2 linked regions of the Syntrophobacter fumaroxidans MPOB genome follow. The main gene of each other region encodes a partner of the protein of the gene in region 2 in a complex. Links are inferred from orthologs where the notes say so. Each region holds a gene or a part of one and is shown on either strand. Other genes may lie near its edges. The genes, in order: holB and dnaX.

The links.
Region 1: dnaX (region 2) and holB share a complex: the UniProt entries of both Bacillus subtilis proteins name them as parts of the DNA clamp loading complex. The link is inferred for Syntrophobacter fumaroxidans MPOB from one-to-one orthologs.

The regions. Positions count from the first base shown.
Region 1 is NC_008554.1:188,957-194,296, forward strand. Bases 1-2,935 are described here. They hold holB (DNA polymerase III subunit delta'), read right to left. Parts: upstream 2,005-2,935; coding sequence 997-2,004; downstream 1-996. Other genes in these bases: metG (methionine--tRNA ligase), read right to left, coding at 1-67; SFUM_RS00805 (PSP1 domain-containing protein), read right to left, coding at 231-1,028; SFUM_RS00815 (3'-5' exoribonuclease YhaM family protein), read right to left, coding at 2,058-2,935. Outside these bases: more of SFUM_RS00815, read right to left, coding at 2,936-3,104; SFUM_RS00825 (PLDc N-terminal domain-containing protein), read left to right, coding at 3,722-3,925; SFUM_RS00830 (peptidylprolyl isomerase), read left to right, coding at 3,945-5,340. UniProt on the Bacillus subtilis protein: DNA polymerase III is a complex, multichain enzyme responsible for most of the replicative synthesis in bacteria.
Region 2 is NC_008554.1:3,430,977-3,446,710, forward strand. What follows is about bases 6,984-9,941. They hold dnaX (DNA polymerase III subunit gamma/tau), read left to right. Parts: upstream 6,984-7,537; coding sequence 7,538-9,346; downstream 9,347-9,941. Other genes in these bases: tadA (tRNA adenosine(34) deaminase TadA), read left to right, coding at 6,984-7,111; SFUM_RS14475 (YbaB/EbfC family nucleoid-associated protein), read left to right, coding at 9,479-9,811. In the rest of the region: fusA (elongation factor G), read right to left, coding at 1-1,389; SFUM_RS21910 (penicillin-insensitive murein endopeptidase), read right to left, coding at 1,683-3,626; SFUM_RS14445 (L,D-transpeptidase family protein), read right to left, coding at 4,154-5,917; more of tadA, read left to right, coding at 6,635-6,983; recombination mediator RecR, read left to right, coding at 10,197-10,802; SFUM_RS14485 (2-oxoacid:acceptor oxidoreductase family protein), read left to right, coding at 11,182-11,733; SFUM_RS14490 (4Fe-4S binding protein), read left to right, coding at 11,737-12,030; porA (2-ketoisovalerate ferredoxin oxidoreductase subunit alpha), read left to right, coding at 12,032-13,213; pyruvate synthase subunit PorB, read left to right, coding at 13,214-14,185; SFUM_RS14510 (ATP-binding protein), read right to left, coding at 14,501-15,734. UniProt on the Bacillus subtilis protein: Part of the beta sliding clamp loading complex, which hydrolyzes ATP to load the beta clamp onto primed DNA to form the DNA replication pre-initiation complex.

The sequences.
Region 1 (5,340 bases), 3.2 Mb from region 2 along the record:
AAGCGTGTCCGATATGCGGTTCGGCATTCACATAGTAGATGGGGGTGGTGATGTAGAAACGATTCATGAAGATGCCTTTCTTTCGGTGTCCGGCCCGGTTGCGCTGATCGATTCCCGTCGCCGTCGGCGGCGTACCGGCAAATGCCGCATCGGCATGGCCTTCCCGGGGCACGGAGAGCTCCTGTGCCTGCAGGTGCGGCGAGCTCCGGGTTGCCGCGGATGCCCCAAGGTCAGCCTTTCGGCGGGGGGTCTAGTTGCTTTTCGATCTCGCGCCCGTCCTCCATCAGGACGGTGACCGATCTCTCCATCACATTCTGGCGGATCACCTTCCCGCGTCCTTCCGGGATTTCCACCTTCTTGCCGAGTTTCGGCATGTCTTTTTTGAGTTCCCTGTAGGTATCGTATTCGTATTGCAGGCAGCACATCAATCTTCCGCAGGCACCAGAAATCTTGGTGGGATTCAGGCTGAGGTTCTGCTCCTTCGCCATCTTGATGGAAACCGCGTGGAAATTCTTGAGGAAAGTGGCGCAGCACAACGGGCGGCCGCAATTCCCAAGACCACCGACCATCTTGGCTTGGTTGCGGATGCCGATTTGCCGCAGTTCCACCCTGGTCCTCAATCGCCTGACGAGATCTTTAAGCAGCTCCCTGAAATCAACCCGGCCGTCCGCCGTAAAATAGAAAATGATTTTGCTGCCGTCGAAGAAGTATTCGACGTCAACGAGACTCATGGCGAGTTGGTGTGCCTTTATGCGATCCAGACAGTAGTTCTTGGCGTCCTGTTCGACTTCAAGATTGTTCTGGTGAGTCCGGATTTCCTCTGTCGTTGCAGGGCGGTCGATTTTCTTCACCTCCGAGGGATGAAACCTGGGATCTTTGCCATGCGGGCCTTCCGCGACCTGTCCCAGCCCGATGCCCTGTTCAGTGTGAACCATTACGAAATCGCCCTTTTTCAAAGCATATTCCGAAGGGTCGAAATGATATATCTTGCCTCCTTTACGGAAGCGGATTCCAACAACCTTTTCCATATAAGACATCCTTTATGTTCAGGCAGATGCTTTCCATGACGAGCTGCTTGTTGGCGTTCCCGCGCAAACGACCGATCGACTCTTCGACCCGGTCGTAAAGGGTCAACAGACTGTCGGGAGAAACCTCCCCACCGCAAACGGCGCACGGGTCATCCGGCTCGAAAGCCTGCCTGTAACCGTCGATCACGCGGGAGAGCAGGAGATCCCGCACCCACAATTTAACGCATTCCAGATCCTGCTCCAAGTCTTCCTTCTGTTGGGCCCATCGCCCCGCCATGGCGAGAACGTCGGCCGTGCCGCTCCGCTCGGATTTCCGGAGATTCTCGACAATCTCCTTCCAGTGGGACAGGTGTTCTTCCCGTGCCAGCCACTGTGCCCTGTCGAGACTGCCTCCCGACAGCCGGGTCAGCTCCCGTGCCTGCGCCTCGGGGATCTTCAGGGAAGCGGCCAGCTCCCCTGCGATCACCTCGTCTTCGAGCGGCTGCAGCCGCAAGTGACTGCACCGCGACACGATTGTCGGCAGGAGCATCTGGGGCTCAATGGCCGTAAGGAGAAAAAGGTTTGCGCGCGGCGGCTCCTCGAGCACCTTGAGCAGGGCATTGCCGGACTCGTCATGGAGGTGTTGGGCATTCTCGATGATGACGACTCGAAATCTGCCTTCGAAGGGACGGAAGCGAACGCGCTCCCGCAATTCCCGGATCCGGTCCAGTTTGATGAACGTGCCCTCGCTCCGGATGACAAAAAGGTCCGGATGATGCCCTTCATCGATTTTTCGGCATGAAATGCAGCGATCGCAACTCTCGTCGTCCCGGGGTTCGAGACAGTTGACCAGCTTGGCGAGCTCCCGGGCAACCCGCAGCTTGCCCACGCCCGCCATGCCGCTGAACAGAACCGCATGCGGAAGCGTTCCGGCTCGCGCCATCCGCTTCAGCAGCCGCTTCGTTCGTTCCTGCCCGGGAATATCTTTGAACGACATGATCTTCTTTCGCGATCGGGTGAAGAATGGGTGCCGAGTTTTCCAGTCTCCGCTTACTTCTTCGGTTTTTCCGGGTTCCAGAGATTCAGCTGAACCCCTCGTTCATCTTCAGTCTCTTCCCCTTCGAGGGGCGGGGTTTCCGCCTGCTCTTTGGGCAGGCCACGGTAGAAGAATCGTTCGAACAGCGGTTGGTAGGCGGTCCACACCTCGTTCCCCATTTTGGGCTCCGACAGGATCCGGGTCAGGTTGTTCATCTTCGCGTCCAGATCGTCGGCGTGGTGAAGGACGAAGGCCTCCCTCGTCATGGGGAGCTTCGCGGCACCGAATTCCGCCTCGCCGTGGTGGCTGAGAATCATGTGCTTGATCAGCCAGGCTTTTTCCTCGGGAAAGTCCTTCAAAAGACGAAGTTTCTCATCCACGATCTGGACGCCGAGAACCATGTGGCCCAGCAAACGGCCGGAGTGGGAATAGTCGATGGCGAGGTCGTAAACGTACTCATCGGTCTTCCCGATGTCGTGCAATATGGCGCCGGCCACGAGCAGGTCCCGGTCGAGAAACGGGTACAGCCGGCAGATGCGGAGAACGAGTTCCACGACGGAAAGCGTATGTTCGAGCAACCCCCCGAGATAGGCATGGTGCATCGATTTGGCCGCCGGTGCCGACTTGAACCGGGACAGCAGAACCCGATCCTTGAAGATGGCTTTGAGCAGCTGTTTGCAGGGCCGGTCTTCAACCTCCGATATGCGCCCGCTCAGTTTCTCGAACAGAACATCCCGGTCCGTCGGGCACACCGGGAGGAAATCCGCCGGGTCGACGGCTTCCGGTTTCAGTGGACGAGCTTCCTGGATGTTCAACTGCATTTCGTCCCGATACGTCTCGCTGCGACCGCGCAGGAACACCGCTCCCTTGAGAGGGATGACGGCGGCAAGCTCCGCCGCGTTGTCCCAGACACGGCCGGTGATCTCTCCCGTCCTGTCGACAAGCCGAAGCGTGAGGAACGCCGTTCCGGAGCGGGTGGTCCGCAGCTGCTTCTCGCTCACGACGAAAGCCGCCGCGATATCCTGGTTGGGCTGAATGTCGGCGATAAAGGTCTTCGACACGTCGTCCTGCCTTGTGATCGGTTCAATTCAAGAGGGAACGAGGTGCTTGCCCGCCCCGCGAATCAAAACAATACTTCTATATTATATACGCGAAACATGTCAAATTTCCTTTTCTACTCTCCGATCAGGTTGATCTCAATGGCAAAATGGACACCGGACCGGCGTGACCGGCGCGGGACGTGCCCGTAGCGCAATTCGACGCCGGATTCCACGCGATCGCGCAAGGCGAGGAGGAGCGGGTTCACCGGGGAGATGCGGTTCCCGACCAAGAAATCCTTGCAGGGGAATCCACAAAAGTTTATAGAAACACTCGGATTCCAAATGGAGTCCGTGAGGCAATACACTCTGAACATGACCCTGACGACATGCGCAATGGCGAATGCCACCCCGGGTTCCGGTATACTCGGGAAGGACGATGAGCGTTTTCGTGCCTCGAAGCGAGCCTCGCGCTCACGGCGGTGTCGCAGAAGGGCGAAAGGGCGCTTTCAGGGTTTCCTCTTCGGGCTGTCATGAGAGCCGCTGCGGACCGGTGGATTGTCCTTCGCGGCTTGTCCGAGCGCAGCCCGTTGGTTGCGGTTCTTCTCACGAAACGCCGACACGGCGTCGAGGAGTGTCTGATGCCTTTGAATATCGTGGCATTGATCGCGATTTTGAGTCTTCCGCTCGTACCCACTTTCTGGGCGATTCTGGATATACCCAAACGCCGCTTTGCAAGCCCCCGGAAAAAGGCCGTGTGGTTCGCGATCGTGTCCACTTTCCCTTTCATCGGAGCCATGATCTATATTATCCTGATTCGCCGTCACACCGAACCCATCTCGTAGAAGGAGGCGTTGCCGACTTATGCTCAACCTTTTCAGAGAACACTCAAAGTCCTGGATGATCAAGGCACTTCTCATCCTCGTGGCGATCGTGTTCGTGTGGTGGGGGGGAGCCACCTACCAGTCGAAAAGCGACACCGCGGTCGTGCAGATCGATGACGAGTTCATCAGCGAGCGCGATTACTATAACGTGTACGAAAAGATGGTCACGAGGTACCGCACTCAACTGGGCAAGGCCTGGTCTGAGAAACTGGTCGAGGAGATGAACCTCAAGGGCCAGGTGCTGGACATGCTCATCAATCGCTACCTGGTTTCCAAGGCGGCCCGCGAGCTCGGGCTTTCGGCGAGCACCGAGGAAGTCCGGCGCAGGATCCTCGAATACCCCGTTTTCCTGAATGACGGCCGGTTCGATCAGCTCACCTATGAAAGGGTCCTCCGTCAGGAGCGGTTGACACCTGAAGGTTTTGAGAAGGACATCGCTGAAAGCATCGCCTACGAGCGACTGCTCAACTTCATCAAGAGGCAGGTCGTGGTCACGGATGAGGAAGTGACGGCGGACTATCGAACGAACTACGGCCAGGTGCAGATCGCCTACGCCTTGTTCGATCCGAAGTCCTTCGAGGACAAGGTGACCGTCGATGAGCAGGGCGCGCAGGAGTACTTCCAGAACCACAGGGAACGTTACATGGAACCGGAGAAACGCCGGTTTTCGCTGGTGCTCTACAAACCCGAGGCCTACATGGACCAGGCCGGCGTCACCGGGGACGATATGCGCCGTTACTACGACGACCATATTTCGGAATATCGGCATGAGCAACAGGTGCGGGCGAGGCAAATCCTGTTCAGGCTTAAGGAGGATGCCGCCGAGGAGGAAATCGCCAAGGCCCGCTCCGAAGCTGAAAAGGTGCTTGCAGAGGCCAGGAAAGGAAAGGATTTTGCGGAGCTCGCCAGGAAGTATTCCCAGGACACGGCCACTGCAAAAAACGGGGGCGATTTGGGGGCCTTCACCCGCGGGCAGATGCTTGAGCCGTTCTCCGATGCGGCCTTCGCAATGAAGAAAGGGGAAATAAGCGATTTGGTGGAAACGCCGGACGGCTTTCACATCATCAAGGTCGAAGAGATCATTCCCGAAAAGACGACATCGTTTGAGGAGGCGAGAAGCGGCATCGAACAGGCGGTGAAGCGTCAGAAGGCCCGGGAGGCCGCCTACGAAAAGGCCAGGAAGCTGCTCGACCAGGTATACGCGAAAAAGGATCTGGCAAAATCGGCCGAGGAACAGAACATGCCCGTCACGGGAGGCGACATGTGGATAGCCGAAACGGATCCTCTGCCGGGGTTTCAGACCCCTCTGGCGGACATCAGCCGGAAGCTTTTCGAGCTTCCCGAGAAGGATTTCAGCGATATTTTCGACACCCCTC
Region 2 (15,734 bases):
CATCCGTTCCACGTAAACGTCAAGATGCAGTTCCCCCATGCCGCACACGATCGTCTCGTTCGTTTCATCGTCCAGGTAGGTGCGAAACGTGGGATCTTCCTTTGTGAACCGGGCCAGGGCCTTGCTCATGTTCATCTCGGCCTTCTTGTCCCTGGGCTTGATGGCGAGCGAAATGACCGGAGCGGGGACGTGTATGGACGTCATGGCGTATCGCACCCGGCCGTCCGTAAAGGTGTCACCGGAGGCGCAGTCGATCCCGAACAGCGCCACGATGTTTCCGGACACGGCGCTCTCGATGTCTTCCATCTCGTCGGCATGCATGCGGATCAGCCGCCCGACCTTGGATCTCTTGCCGGTGCGCATGTTGACGATGGTATCCCCCTTGGTGAGCCTCCCCTGGTAGATGCGAACATAGGTGAGCTGGCCGTAGCGGCTCACCTCGAGCTTGAAGGCGAGCATGATCATGGGCTGATCCGGGGCGTTCCGGAGCACAACCGGCGCCTCATCCCGGTCGAGATCGAAAGCGTCGTTCGTGGTTTCCATAGGGTTCGGAAGATAACGGACGACGGCGTCCAGCAACAACTGAACGCCCTTGTTCTTGTAAGCCGACCCCACGAGCACGGGCGTGAGCTGAAGGGACAGGGTTCCCGCGCGGACGGCGTCGTGGATCAATTCCTCGGTGACCTTGTCGTCAAGGATGGCTGCGGTCAAGTCGTCGGAAAACATGGACGCCGCGTCGAGCAACTCCTCGCGCTTCTCGCGGGCCAGATCGATCAGATCGGCGGGGATCTCGGATTCCACCAGGTTCTCTCCGCTGGGCCCCTCGAAGCTGACGGCCTTCATGGTGATCAGGTCGATGATGCCGCGGTGCTCGTTCTCCAGGCCGAGGGGAATCTGCAGGAGCACAGCGTTGTGGTTCAGCTTTTCCTTGAGCTGGCGGGTGACTCGGAAGGGATCGGCCCCGGTGCGGTCGCACTTGTTGATGAAGGCCAATCTGGGCACCTTGTAGCGGACCATCTGACGGTCCACCGTCACCGACTGCGACTGCACGCCGCCCACCGCGCAGAGGACGAGAACAGCGCCGTCAAGCACGCGCAGGGCCCGCTCCACTTCGATGGTGAAGTCGACGTGACCGGGAGTATCGATGATGTTGATGGAATGGCCGTTCCATGTGCAGTGGGTGGCTGCTGACTGGATGGTGATGCCGCGTTCCTTCTCGAGTTCCATGAAGTCCATGGTGGCACCCACGCCGTCCTTGCCCTTCACGTCGTGGATGGCATGGATGCGCTGGGTATAGAAAAGGATGCGCTCGGTCAGAGTCGTCTTGCCCGAATCGATGTGAGCGCTGATTCCGATGTTGCGCAGTTTGGTCAGATCGCCGTTGAACATGACTTTTCCTTAAGAGTTCCTTTCAAACATACCCGGGTCGCGACAATCCGATAGTCGGAGTGACAAATCGGAAAAAGAAAGCGGGCACCCTGCAGTGTGCCCGCTCGAAGCTACCCACTATAACGAACTGAGAAAAAAAAAGCAAAGGGAAAAATACACTTCCCGGAAAGAGCGCATCGATTCACGGCGTGCAAGGCCTGGCGTGCCGCACAAAAAAATCCCCCTCCAGGGAGGGGGATCTGACGAATCGCGTCTTGGGACTCTTGAAGCCGAAGCCCGGAGGCCGGCCCGAACTATTTCCTGGCCAGCTTGTCCGCCTTGCCTTTAGCAGAGGCGGGAGCCTTCGACGTGCCCTGCTTCTTCGGCTCAGCCTTGGAATCCTTGCCGCTCAGCCCGGCCTTGGTCTGAATCTTGGTGTCTTTGCTCTGCGAAGAGGAAGCCTTTGCCTTGGCATCCTTGGCATTCTTGATGCCCGCGGGGGCGGCGGCCTTGACCTGAGCCTTTCCGTTCTTCGTGGCGGCCGCGGAAGCGGACTTTGCGGAAGCCTTCTCTTTCGAGCTTCCCTTCACGGACTTGGTTTCCTTGGAAGCCTTGGTTGACTTGGAGGTCGCCTTGACGTCCTTGGAGCTTGCGCCGGTCTTGCCCCGGGACTGCTCCCCGGCGGCCGCATGGTTCTTGCCGGTGCTCTGGGATTTGGACGACGAGGCAGGAGAAAAGCGGGTCGGGCAGGTCTTGGCGGTCGTCTGAGCGAGCTTGATCTTTTGCCCCGGCTTTAGAGCCGTCCCCTTCTTGAGGCCGTTCATCTGGCAAAGCGCATCGATGCCGATGCCGGTCTTGCGGGAGATCTTCTGGAGGGTCTCACCCTTGCCCACGGTATAAGTGGCGGCGGTCGAACAGGTTGCGTTGTCGGATGAAAGGGAAATATTCCTGGATGACCGGGAACTCGGAGCGCCGGGAGAGGCGTCCGATACAACAGCATCCTGCGCCGAGGACGACTTTGCCATGGCCAGCTTGATCGTGTGGCCGGGTTTCAAGGCCCCCGGCTTCTTCATGCCGTTCATCCGGCACAGCGTCCTCACGTCGATCTTGTTCTTCCGGGCGATTTTATCGATGGTATCCCCCTTCTGAACCCTGTAGAGCGTGTAGGACGGGGTGGAGGGGGCTTCATGTCTTCTTGTGCGGGTCAGGCTCGACCGGGAGGGAGCAGAGGATATTTCTTCCCTTTCGGGAGTGGACACGTCCGATAGCACGTCCGCGCTGCGGCGCAGGGAGGCGTACTGAATGGGCGGAGTCTCCGCCACGAACCCGGGCTGGAGCGATTGGGCCAGATGCACGGAATCCACTTCGAAGCTGCGCTTGTAGAATACCAGACAGCTCCCTGGAGTCAGCGCGCTGCTGCCGGAGATGCGGTTCCAGCGACACAGGTCCCGGGAAGTCACGCCGAAGCTTCGCGCCAGGGCGTCCAGGCTCCGCTCGTTACCCTTCACGTAATAATTGACCTGCTTGGGCAGGTAGGACTGCTGCGCCATCTCGATGACAGTCCGCTTCTGGGTCTCTTCCTCTCCCACGTGAGCGGCCAGCGTGGACCAGGGAGTGAAAAAGCGAACGTGAATATGATCGTGGTGGTTTCCAACGTGCTGAATGAGCGATCCTCGGACGTTTCCGAACACGTGGTCGAGGTAGGCGGCGTCGGCTCCCTGGCTGACCGCATAATCATACAGAAGCCTCTGGACCCTGCGATCCAGAAAGATATACTGCACCCGCTGCGATCGAATGATGCCTTCAACGAGACACCACGTCTTGGGGACGTCCAGGTTCTCCTCGTTCATCGACACGAACTGGTCCAGCTTCCGGTTGCCCTTGGCATACATTCCGACATCGACGTCCCGGCCGTTCTGATGGGAACGGTGATTCATCGACCCGCCACCGTACTTGTACGAAAAATCGCCGATGTAAAGGTCGCACGTCTCCGGAAACCGCGTTCTCACGCCTTCGACGGCATCCAGCATTGCGCCGACGATTTCAGGGGTGGTGTAGGTACGCTCCTCTTCCCGCAGTTGGTAGCCGGGAAACTGAGTCGGAAATGGAATGCCGTTGACCAGGCGGCCGTTGTAGGGTTGGCCGTAGGAAGCCGTAACCGCCTCGGTTTGCTGAACAAAACCCGCACTGGAAAGCAGGAGAGCGAGCAGAAAAAACAGAAAAATATTCAACCACGGGCCAGCATTAAATCGCCGCATTGTTCCCCTCCTCGTTTCATCTCATTCGATCGATACCAACGACTGAGCCGTCACGTCAGGTCTCAGAGATGAGATGGTTCTCCCTAGCCCAGAAAGAGGCGCTCTGTCAAACGTTTTTTTCGCTCCCCGAGCCAGTCTGCCGTTGATTCGGGGTCTAACTACTTGAATGAACACACCAAAAAAATAAACGCACCGCGTGGGCGGTAGAATGGTCGATGAACGGCATTGATGGAACCCTATCAATTCGACGAAACCCGATTCCAAAACTCCATCGGCATTGTCAAGAAATCTCTTGAATCCTCCTCACGCAAGCACGACATGTGAGGAATACTCAGGTTTTGTGACAATCATGAATGAGGGATGCAAAGGAAAACAAATCATTCAATGCGAAACACTTGGCGACAAATAGCGAGTGGTGACGGGTTGAAGCCCCAGCATGAAGCTTTGCTATGATATTGATAGTATGGACTAAAATGGATGGCCGCCGAGAGCGCGCTCCGGGCGGCCTTGCGGGAGCGTGTCACCGGTCAGCCCTTGGCGTTGGCGTTTTCGGCGAGCCATCCGTAAGGATCCCCGAAGAAAATCACCTGACCGTCTTCGTTGCATGAAACGGGAAGGTATTCGATAATGATCGGAACGGGCGTGGCAAGCTTGATGAAAAGCTGGCGGTCCGAGGACAGGTAGGGCTCCGTCTTGTCGGCCAGGGGATTCTGGTCGTCCTTCAAGAGCAAATGGGCCAGATGTTTGGCCTTTTCCACCCGGATGCACCCGTGCGAAAAGTCTCTGCGCGTCCTCTGGAACAGGGACTTCTGGTTGGTGTCGTGCAGGTAGACGGCGTACGGGTTGGGGAATTCGAACTTGATCTGTCCCAGCGGGTTCTTGGGACCCGGTTTCTGGAACAGCCGCGGTTGTCCCCACGGGTACAGGGACGCCATTTGAACGTAGCCGTGCCTGGCGAAATACTGCGGGTCGGAACCTGCCTGGGCGTCCAGCTCCAGGCGAATACGGTCCGAAACGTACCAGCGCGGATTGATGATCACCTGCTCGATGTTGCTCGTGAGCGTCGGAGTCTGGTTTTCCCTCATCCATTTGCCCAGCACCTTGACCTTCTTGCCCGACGCCTTGCCCACGATCACGCGGTGGCTCGACAGTGATTGCCCGTCTTTGTAATATTCCAGGGCGAACTGGGGAATATTGATGCGCACGTACCTGTCGCTCCGACGGGTCTGGCTCTGGCGGAGGAGATTGATCCCGTGAGCGATCATCTCGGCCTTTTGTTTGAAAGGCATGTTGAGCCATTCGCGGGTCCGCTGCCCCACCGCTCCGTCGGGCTCGATCTGGTGCGCTGCCTGGAAACGCTTCACCGCCTGCTGAGTGGCGGCGTCGAAGGTCCCCGTGATCTCACCCCGGTAGAAATCCTCTTGCCGCAGCCTCTTCTGCAGATCGCGCACCGCGTTGCCGGACTCGCCGGGTCTCATTGTCGAGGGGGCCCGGACCTGCTGCTGCGTGGTGTTGGCGGCCAGGTCACGGTACCTTGCGAGAGCGTTCAGCAGCGGGCGGTAATGAGGCGACCTGGGTTCCAGGCGCTTCAGGTAATCGCTCATCGGAATCCGGCCCGAGAGCGCCTTGACCTGATCTTCTCCGGAGAACGGGTCCATCTGGCCGGAGAAGCGCACCAGCAGTTCCGCCAGTTTGACATCCGCTTCGACGGCAACGCGGAAGAGATTCCTATACCTCTCTTCTCTCGCCTTCACCACCGCGGGATTGACCGGCTGGATCCCGGGGCTGCCGGGCGCCGCGGGCTGGTCGCCGGACGGGACGGACAGATCGGCGATCGAGTCGGACAGGTTGGGGAGCAGCGCGCTGGCGGAATCGCGCGCCTGCTCGAGGTGCTTCACGTGCTGCCGGACTTCCTCGATGCGGAGCGGCTTAGGGTCCAGGGCCTCCTTCTCCGCCTCCCCCGCCCGCCGGAGAAGCGCATGCGCGCCCTGGGCGAGCTCGAACGTGGAGGTTATAAAGAAAGGCGTCCACCCATTCTCCTGGTAGGCTTGCAGGATGGTGTTCGGAGTGGGCGAGCCCAGCCATTCCGGCGGTATGGTCTCCCATATCGCGGACCGCCACCGAGGCGAAAGCGCCCCCTCCGCAGCGGAACCTCCTGGTGGGGCGGCGCCGTGTTCCTGCCGGCTCACCGCTTCACTTGGAACCGCATAACACTGGGACCCGCAGCACAAAAACAGGAGCACAAGAAGAACCGATAGAACGCGAGGTCTCTGAATGGATGGAGTACTCATGACTGTTCACTGTCCGCTATGTTTAAGGGTTCCACCGTGCACGCTTGCGCGTCGACCTTTTCGTGGAGCCGGTTCCGAGAGGAAGGATTCGATGCCGAAGCCCGGCGTATCGATGTTGCGCCCTCTTTCCCCCGGCAGATGTGGCAACGGTCGTCACCGCACTGCTGGCAAAAGTGGCAATCCGGGCAAGGATGCTTTCCCGGCGCCGCAAGCGAACGCTTTGCCGGTTCGAAGACCAGTTTCAGCCCGGCCACCGGTACGAAACACCCTTCCTCCTTCCGCTCACTGCTTCCCATGACACCTCCCGGCGTCAACCTCCAATTCGATCATCGACCAAAACACCTTGCGGCTTCACATTTTTTGCAGAGCGGGCGGAAACGGACATTGGCGCAACGCGTTGGGCCCTGCCCGGTCCGTTTCGAAAAAACCGCCTCTCGGACGGTCCGTGCCTCTCTCCTGCACCGAAATCAGATTGGAAGCCCCCGAGGGAGGCTGCGCTGCATCGCGCTCCGCAACCTTCCCGAGTGCGTGCCTCGCGTCAATACATGCCCCGGCCCGCGCGTGTTGCGGTCCATCCGGCGCATCCCCGGACTACGCCTGAAGCTTGAACCCTCCCCACTGAAACAATCGATCGGCACCCACTTGTCAAGAAATAATTAATCCTTTCCACTATAACAGAAATATGCTATTTGCAAGTCCCCTTTTAAGGAAAAACCTATGGCTCCGTTGACGGACCACGACTATTTCATGGGGATTGCCCTGGAAGAGGCGCTCGCCGGCCGGGAAGAGTCGGAAGTGCCGGTGGGTGCGGTTCTGGCCGGCCCCGGCGGGGAAGTCCTCGCGCGGGGGCACAACAGGCCCATCGCGCTGTGCGATCCCACGGCGCACGCCGAAATCCTGGTGCTGCGAGAAGCGGCCGCCGCGGCGGGCAACTACCGTTTGCCGGGGAGCGTGCTGTACGTGACCCTGGAGCCTTGTGCCATGTGCGTCGGGGCGCTGCTGCAGGCAAGGGTGCGGACTTTGGTGTTCGGCGCCCCGGATCCGAAGTCCGGTGCGGCCGGGAGCGTTGTGGACTTGACAAAGGTGGACGCTTTCAATCATTATGTCGAAGTGATAGGCGGTATTCGGATGGCCGAGTGTTCGGAATTATTGAAAAAATTCTTCCTCGACCGACGCCTGGAAGGAAAGCCCTGAACGAATGGAGAGGTACCGAAGTGGCCGTAACGGGGTCGACTCGAAATCGACTTGTCCTGTGAAGAGCAGGGCACGTGGGTTCGAATCCCACCCTCTCCGCCATTGTCGAACCGCCGCCCGGGCGGCGGCGATGAGCCCCCCCCGCGCGCAAAGAGGGGCCAAAGTGAATGGCTCCCGGTTCCCGGGGGGTCATCATGAAGAATGAAGAGATTATTCGGGAGAGATGTCCGAGAGGCTGAAGGAGCACGACTGGAAATCGTGTGTACGCCCAAAAGGTGTACCGAGGGTTCGAATCCCTCTCTCTCCGCCACCATATTCCGGAATTGCCGCTCCCGGGCGGGGGATTGCCCGGGAGACCCGGAGCCGGGTCCCTGAGAGTGCACCCCTTTTGCGTCCGATTGTGTGGCGCGGGACCGCCAAGACCCCATGTCCTACCTCGTGATTGCACGAAAATGGCGACCGCAGACTTTTGAGGAAGTGGTCGGCCAGCCTCATGTCACCCGGACTTTGCAGAACGCGATCCGCTCCAGCCGCATCGCCCATTCATACCTGTTCACCGGGGCTCGCGGCGTCGGCAAGACCTCCATCGCCCGCATTCTGGCCAAGGCGCTCAATTGCGAAACGGGGGTCACGCCCACGCCGTGCAACGTCTGTTCCAACTGCACCGAAATCCGCCAGGGAAACGCGGTCGACGTGCTCGAGATCGACGGCGCGTCCAACCGCGGCATCGACAGCGTCCGGGAGCTTCGGGAAACCGTGCGCTACCGGCCCGCGAAGAGTCGCTACAAGGTGTACATCATCGACGAAGTGCACATGCTCACCACGGAGGCCTTCAATGCGCTTCTGAAGACGCTCGAGGAGCCTCCCGAGCACGTGGTCTTCATCTTCGCCACCACCGAACCGCACAAGATTCCCGCGACCATCCTGAGCCGCTGTCAGCGGTTCGACTTCCGTCGCATTCCCTCTCACATGCTGGTGGATCACCTGAGGCACATCGCCGCGCAGGAGGACGTCGCGCTGTCCGAAGGCGTATTGTACGCCATCGCCCGGGAGGCAGACGGCAGCATGCGGGACGCCCAGAGCCTGCTCGAACAGATGCTGTCCTTCAGCAGGGACGGCTTGAGCGACGAGGAGGTCCTGGACGTCCTGGGGGTCATCGACCGGCGGAGCATCCACAGGACCGGGACGGCGGTGCTCGAGGGGGACGTGCGGACCTGTCTCGACGTGGTGGAGGACATCTACCGGCGCGGCATGGACATCAGGAGGTTCTGCCGGCAGCTGTGCGATTACTTTCGCAATCTGCTCGTGGTTGCCTTCGGGGAGGGCGACTCGCGGCGGCTGGACCTGCCCTCGGATGAGAAGCAACTGCTGGCCGAGGCGGCCGGCAAGACGACGCCCGAATCTTTGTATCTCTATTTCCAGACCGTGCTGAAAAGCGAAGAGGAGATCCGCCGATCCACCATCCCCCGGATAGCGCTCGAGATGCTGTTGCTGCGCCTGGCCAGGCTGCCGCGCCTCGAGTCACTGCAGGGGGTGCTCGACAAGATTTCCGCGCTGGAACAGGGCTTGAAGGGTGCAACCACCGGAGGGGGCGGGAGCTCGGCGGCGGTCCGCGACACGCGGCCTCCCGCGCGGGAGGCGGCCCGGGCCGCGCCGCCTCCGATGAGAGAGCCCCCCCCGCCCGGGACCGGGGCTTCGCACTCGAGCGCCGGCACCGGGCGTGATGCACCCGATCCGATCGTGCCCGAACCGGCGACCGGAGGCGAAACCATCCCCGACCTGCCGCGGATCGAAGGGGAGGCCGTGCCGTTGGAGGACTTGAGCGGCCGGTGGCCGGCATTTCTCAAGTGGCTTGAGCTCAAGGAACCGATCCTGGCGGCGAAACTGGCGCGCAGCCGGATCGGATCGGCCGCCGCGGACTCGGTGGAGCTGGAAGTCGTCGAGGTCTTCGAGGAACAGCTCCGGGAGCCTCAAACCGTCGCCAGGATCGGGGACGCCGCCGAGGCGTTCTTTCGAAGACGTTGTGCGTGGACGATCCGGAAAAAGCCGGAAGGGACCGGCCGCGGGGACACTCAAAGGGAAAAGAAGAAAAAGGCCTTGTCCAAACGGCTGGTCATGGAACACCCGGTGGTCCTGCAGGCGCTGGAAATCCTCGGGGGAGAACTGGTGGACATCCGGCGTCCGAAAACGGAGCGTGGCGAGCCGCGCTCAAGCCGGTCGAAGGCCGGGGAATGATGCCGCGGTGATTTGCGGGCCGGATGGCTTTGTGGGTTCTCCCCCGGGCGGGGATGAGGCCTGCGTTTTTCCACTGACGACAAGGGAATTTCCTCGCGGGAATTTCGTCGATTTCATTCAACGAGAGGAAGGATGGTCATGAGCAGAGGATTCAACCCCATGCAGCAGGTCAAGGCCTTGCAGGACAAGATGGCCAGGATGCAGGAAGAGCTGGCTCTCAAGACCGTGGAGGCTTCGGCCGGAGGGGGCATGGTCGCTGTGGTCGTGAACGGCCGGCAGGAAGTGCTGAGCGTGAAGGTCGATCGCCAGGTGGTCGACCCGGAAGATATAGAAATGTTGCAGGACCTGATTGTCGCCGCGGTGAACGACGGATTGCGCAAGTCCCAGGAAATGGCCGCTCAGGAAATGGGCAAGATCGCGGGCGGCTTGAACATCCCGGGCCTGAAGATTCCCGGGTTGTTCTGATTCGGTGTGCCGGGCTGCCGGCGTGTCGTTGGAATGCGCAATGATGTTCCGACTCGGTTTCACTCGGCGGCTATCCTTCCAACCAGCCGGGAATATGCCGGATTTCAGTCCGTTGCGAAGAAAGCGGGCGTCGCGGCGGGGAACGGAGAAGACCGTGAGTCGGGGGGGGGCCGGGGTCCCGGCCTTCGCGGAATAGACGATGATGACGCTCATGATCCTTCTCGGCGGGGCGCCCGATTATTCGCGGGGTTCCGGCTTTGGCGCGGTTTGCCCGTCGCTGGTCTTTGCATGAAAATCCCCTCGGCCCGGACGATTGATGTGTTTCGTTGCGAGTTCCCGGCTCATGGCCGTTTGTGAAAAGTGTAGGTTTGACCCCGGAGTCCATATGGTTTCGAGCGGCTACCCCCCCATTATGAACGACCTCATCAGGAGGCTGAGCAAGCTGCCGGGATTGGGAGAAAAGAGCGCCACCCGGATCGCCATGCATCTGCTCAAAATGTCGAGGACCGATGCCGAAAGCCTGGCGGACGCGATCCGGGAGCTGAGAAGTCGGATCCGGACGTGTTCCCGGTGTTTTCACTTCACGGATGCCGAGGAGTGTTCCATTTGTGCGGATCCTGCCCGGGACACCGGGGAGATCTGCGTGGTGGAAACCACCGCGGACCTGCTGGCGATCGAACAGTCCGGGGCATACCGGGGACGCTACCATGTCCTGCAGGGCGTGCTTGCGCCGCTGGACGCGGTGGGGCCCGACGACCTGCGTATCCGGGAGCTGCTCGAGCGCATCGATCGGGAGGGTGCGCGGGAAGTGATCATCGCCACGAACCCTAGCAGTGAAGGGGAAGCGACCGCGCATTACCTGCTGAAACTCCTGAAGGATCGCAACGTGCGGGTATCCCGGATTGCCTACGGCATTCCCATGGGGGGCGACCTCAAGTACACCGACCGGTTCACCCTGGAACGGGCTCTGAAGGGGCGGCAGGCGTTCTGAGGCTATGTTCATCTTTTCACTAAGTGAATCTTCCGCGGTGTCCGATTGTGAATCCGGTTGTTCATTTGTGCCCGGAAAAGCCGGACGGAGAAGAATGGGGACCGTATTCCCTTGCGACGAGTGGTGCCGCCGGTCTGTTTGCCCAGTGTTATCCAAGGTTTGACCCCTTCCCGCATGCCCATCGAAATGCATAGATTTGCAATTCAAGAAGTGAAATTTGGCGAAAAGAGTCGAAAAATGCCTTGACTTTTTTTTCACAAAGCTGGTAAGAAACATACCTTATAAAGGTATGTGTTGGTTCGCCGTAGATTGCTCGGTGTTGTGTGAGGGCTACCTGAGGTGAGCGCTTTGACTTGCAACGTTACTGTGGAGAGAGAACATGATTGAGATTCGTATTCATGGACGCGGAGGCCAAGGGGCCGTGACCTCTGCTGAACTGGCGGCCCTGGCTGCTATCGAAGAGGGGAAATACGCGCAGGCTTTCCCGAGCTTTGGTCCGGAACGGCGCGGCGCCCCCGTGATGGCTTTTGTGCGGGTGAGCGACAAGCCGATCGTAACCCGCGAAAAAGTCTACGAGCCGAATTACGTGGTGGTGCTGGATCCCACCCTGCTGAAGCTGGTCAACGTGGAGGCGGGGCTCAAGAAGGGGGGAATCGTCATCGTCAACACGGCGAAGAGCGCGGCGGATGTCCGCAAGGAGACCGGCATCAAGGCGAAGCTGGCTACGGTCGACGCCAGCAAGATCGCCATGGACACCATGCGTGTGACCATCACCAACACAACGATGCTGGGGGCGCTCATCAAGGCGGTTCCCGATCTGCTCCCCCTGAAGGCGTTGGCTGGTCCCATCGAACATCGTTTTGGCGGTATCGCCGCAAAGAACATTGCGTCGTGCAACCGCGCCTTCGAAGAAACCAAGGTGGAGGGTTAAGCCGTGGCTAAAGAAACCGGTATTGTGAGCTGGAAAAGTCTGAATCTGGGGATGGCCATCACCAAGCCCGGGTGCGCCGCGGATCTGAAGACCGGCGATTGGCGATCCATGAGGCCCGAAACCGACCGGAAAAAGTGCACGAAATGCGGCCAGTGCTACATTTTCTGCCCGGATATGGTTTACAGCAAGGACGCGGAAGGCTACTACGTGCAGAATTATTACTACTGCAAGGGGTGTGGCATTTGCGCCAAAGAGTGTCCTGTAGATGCGATCACCATGCATCAGGAGGTCGACTAACATGTCCAAGAAGATTGGTGTAGAAGTTTCAATTGCAGCTGCGGATGCGGTAGGACTGTGTGATGTCGACGTCGTCGCCGCATACCCGATCACGCCGCAGACCCACATTGTCGAACACCTGTCGGAGCTGGTTGCCGAAGGTCATCTGGATGCCGAGTTCGTTCCCGTGGAATCCGAGCACAGCGCCATGAGCGCCTGCATCGGTTCGTCCGCGGCCGGAGCGCGCACCTTCACGTCCACCTGCTCGCAGGGTTATGCCCTGATGTCGGAGCTTTGCTACATCGCCTCCGCCCTTCGTCTTCCCATCGTCATGGCGGTCGCCAACCGCGCCATCAGCGCTCCGATCAACATCTGGAACGACCACGGCGACTTGATGTACGCCAGGGATTCGGGCTGGATCCAGGTCATCGGGGAGAACGGCCAGGAAACGGTGGACCTTACGATCGCCGCTTTCCGCATCGCCGAGGATCCCAATATCCTGCTGCCGGTGCAGGTTAACCTGGACGGGTTCACCCTGAGTCACATGATCGAGCCGATCGTGATGCCCGACAAGAAGGACGTGAAAAAGTTCCTGCCTGCGTACAAGCCTCAGCTGCGGCTGGATCCCGCCAACCCGATCACCATGGGTCCGGTCGGCATGCCCGACGTGTACACCGAGGCGCGGAAGGCCCAGGACGAGGCGCTGAAGAGCTCCAAGGCCCAGATCGTGAAGATCTTCAACGAATTCGGCAAGCAGTTCGGTCGGAAATACAACCTGGTTGAAACCTACAAGACCGAAGATGCCGAGACCATCATCATCACCATGGGCAGCCTTTCCCAGACCGCGATGACCGCCGTCGACATGATGAGGGACAAGGGGAAGAAGGTCGGCGTGGCCCGCATCCGGGTGTTCCGGCCGTTCCCCGCCGATGAATTGTTTGCGGCCATCAAGGGCGCCAAGAACCTGGTCATTCTGGACAGGGTCACCTCTTTTACGGGTGGCTACGTCTCCGGCCCGGTGTGCCTGGAAATCAAGTCCATTCTCTACGACCGCAAGCACTATCCGAAGATCGGCAATTTCCTGGCCGGCCTCGGCGGCAGAGACACGACGGATCAGAACTTCATGGAAATGGTCGACAAGGTTGCCGCGTCCAAAGACGGTGGCGTGCCCTTAGCCTACGAATTCATCAATGTGAGGGAATAAATGGGAATCGCAGCTGAAGCTCTCAAAAATTTCAAGGGGTTCAACCTCAAGAACATGCCGGAGGTAGAACCTGTGTCGCCCGGTCACAGAGCATGCCAGGGCTGTGGGGAAGTACTGGCTTTGCGGCAGGCTATGAAGGCACTGGGCACTAACGTTGTCGTTTGCAGCGCCACGGGGTGCATGGAAATCATCACCTCGCCCTTCCCGCAGACCGCGTGGAGGGTGCCCTGGATTCACGTCGCCTTCGAGAATGCGGCGGCGGTGGTCAGCGGTGTGGAGTCCGCGTACAAGGCGATGAACCGTAAGAACATCATCAAGTCGCCCGACACCGTATTCGTAGCGTACGGCGGCGACGGCGCCACGGCGGACATCGGTATGCAGGCGTTGAGCGGCGCCCTCGAGCGCGGCCACAACTTCATCTACATGTGCTTTGACAACGAAGCCTACATGAACACGGGTGTTCAAAGATCCTCCTCGACTCCCTTCGGCGCGCAGACCACCACGTCGCCTCCGGGGAAGAAGAGCAAGGGACAGTCCACCCAGAAGAAGAACCTTCCGGAAATCGCGGTGGCTCACGGAACGCCTTACGTCGCCACGGCGTGTCCCGCGTTCCCGGTGGATCTCATGAACAAGGTCAAGAAGGCATCCCTGGTTCCCGGACCGGCCTACATCCACATCTATTCGCCCTGCCCCACCGGATGGCGTTGCGGGATCGAGGAGAGCGTGGAAATGGCCAGGCTGGCGGTCCAGTCCAAGGTCTTCCCCTTGTACGAAGTGATCGACGGCGTGTACTACCTGTCGCGCAAAGTGGCGAAGCCGAAGCCGGTGGCCGAATACTTCAAGCCGCAGCGCCGTTTCCGCCACCTGACCGAGGCCGACGTTCAGCAGATTCAGGCCCGGACCGACGCCGAATACGACAGACTGGTGGCCAAGTGTGTCGTGGAAGTCAAGGAAAAGAAAGAAAAGGAATAGCCCGAACACCGGTATCGGGCGTGAATAGCGCATCCGGGGCCGGTTAAATTCGGAGTTGGTGTTGACAAGCGAGGAGTACTCTGTTACAAGATGCTCCTCGTTTCCCTTTTTGATCCCCGGTAGCTCAATCGGCAGAGCGGGTGGCTGTTAACCACTAGGTTGGCGGTTCGAGTCCGTCCCGGGGAGCCAAAAATCCACCCGCTGATTTCAGCGGCTGTTATTTAGCGCAAGACCCCGTGGGGTGATCCCCGCGGGGTCTCGTCGTTTCCGCCGTACTCACCGGCCGGGAGCGATGAAGTCAGGAATCTCCCTCGGCTATTCCGTGGATTCCGGCAGTTCAAGGAGGAACCGCCATGCCGGGACCACTTCGATGTTTCCGCCACCGGTCTCGATCCGCTCGTCCTCGTTTCGGGTCACGATGGTTCCGGCTTTCAGGCCCAGTTCGGCCATCGCCTCACTCAAGGCCGCGGTTTCCCGTTTCCGCGTTCTTGGCTCCGCCAAAGATTCGCACACCTGGACCAGCAGCCGCGTTCCGCCGCGCATCGAGACGATGAAGTCGACCTCCCGGCCGGTCTTGGTCCTGTAGTAGCGGATTTCCGGGTGGAGTCGCCGGAGCGCCGTGAAGACGAGGTTCTCCAGGAGATGACCGGAGTTGACCAGAATTCCGGATGACACCGAAGTGACCAGTGCGTGATCGATGCAGTAAACCTTTTTCGGATTGGTGTTGCTGCGGGCGAGAGACGGGTCGAATATGCGCGCGGTGAACAGGAAATAGGCGTCCTCGAACCATTCCAGGTAGTCCGACACAGCGGACTTCGGAGCCTTGTGGCCCAGCGACTTGAGATAGCCCGTGAGGCTGTTGATGGAGTAAAGCGAGGCCGTATTGTCCGCCAGCCAGTGCGCCAGATCGGTCACAGCCTTCGGGTGTGAAATATCGTGGCGCTCGACCAAATCCCGAAACAGGATGGTGTGAAAGTACTCCTGGTGGGTCTTGATCCGCAGGTTCCGGCCAAGACCGGCGACCTCGGGAAACCCCCCGGTCTCCCAGTATTCCGTGAAGGACTTCTGAACCAGGAGCCGTTTCTTTGTGGACAGAGCGCCCTCGCTCTCGATTCCCTTATAGTCCAGAAATTCCCTGAACGAGAACGGGAATATCTCCCATGAAAGCGCCCGTCCGCGCATCTGCGTCGCTATTTCTTTCGACAGCTTCCTGGCCGACGAAACGCTCAGATACACCTCGCATTTTTCCGTGCGCATCAGGCGGTCGACGAAGGGCTCCCAGCCGGGGGCGGCCTGAATCTCGTCGAAAAAGCAGTAGACCGTCTCGGCGTTTTTTTTCTCCGGGTAGATGGAGTAATAGGCCTCGGCGATCAGGCCGAAGTTGTGCTGTCGGAGGTTGTGGAGGCGGTCGTCGAAAAAGTTCAGGTACAGGATGTTCTGCCGGGGGACCCCACGGTCCAACAGCCGCTGGATAACCTGAAACAGGTAGGTCGACTTGCCGCTCCGGCGCACTCCGATAAAGACGGCGGCTTTGCCGTGAACCGTCTCG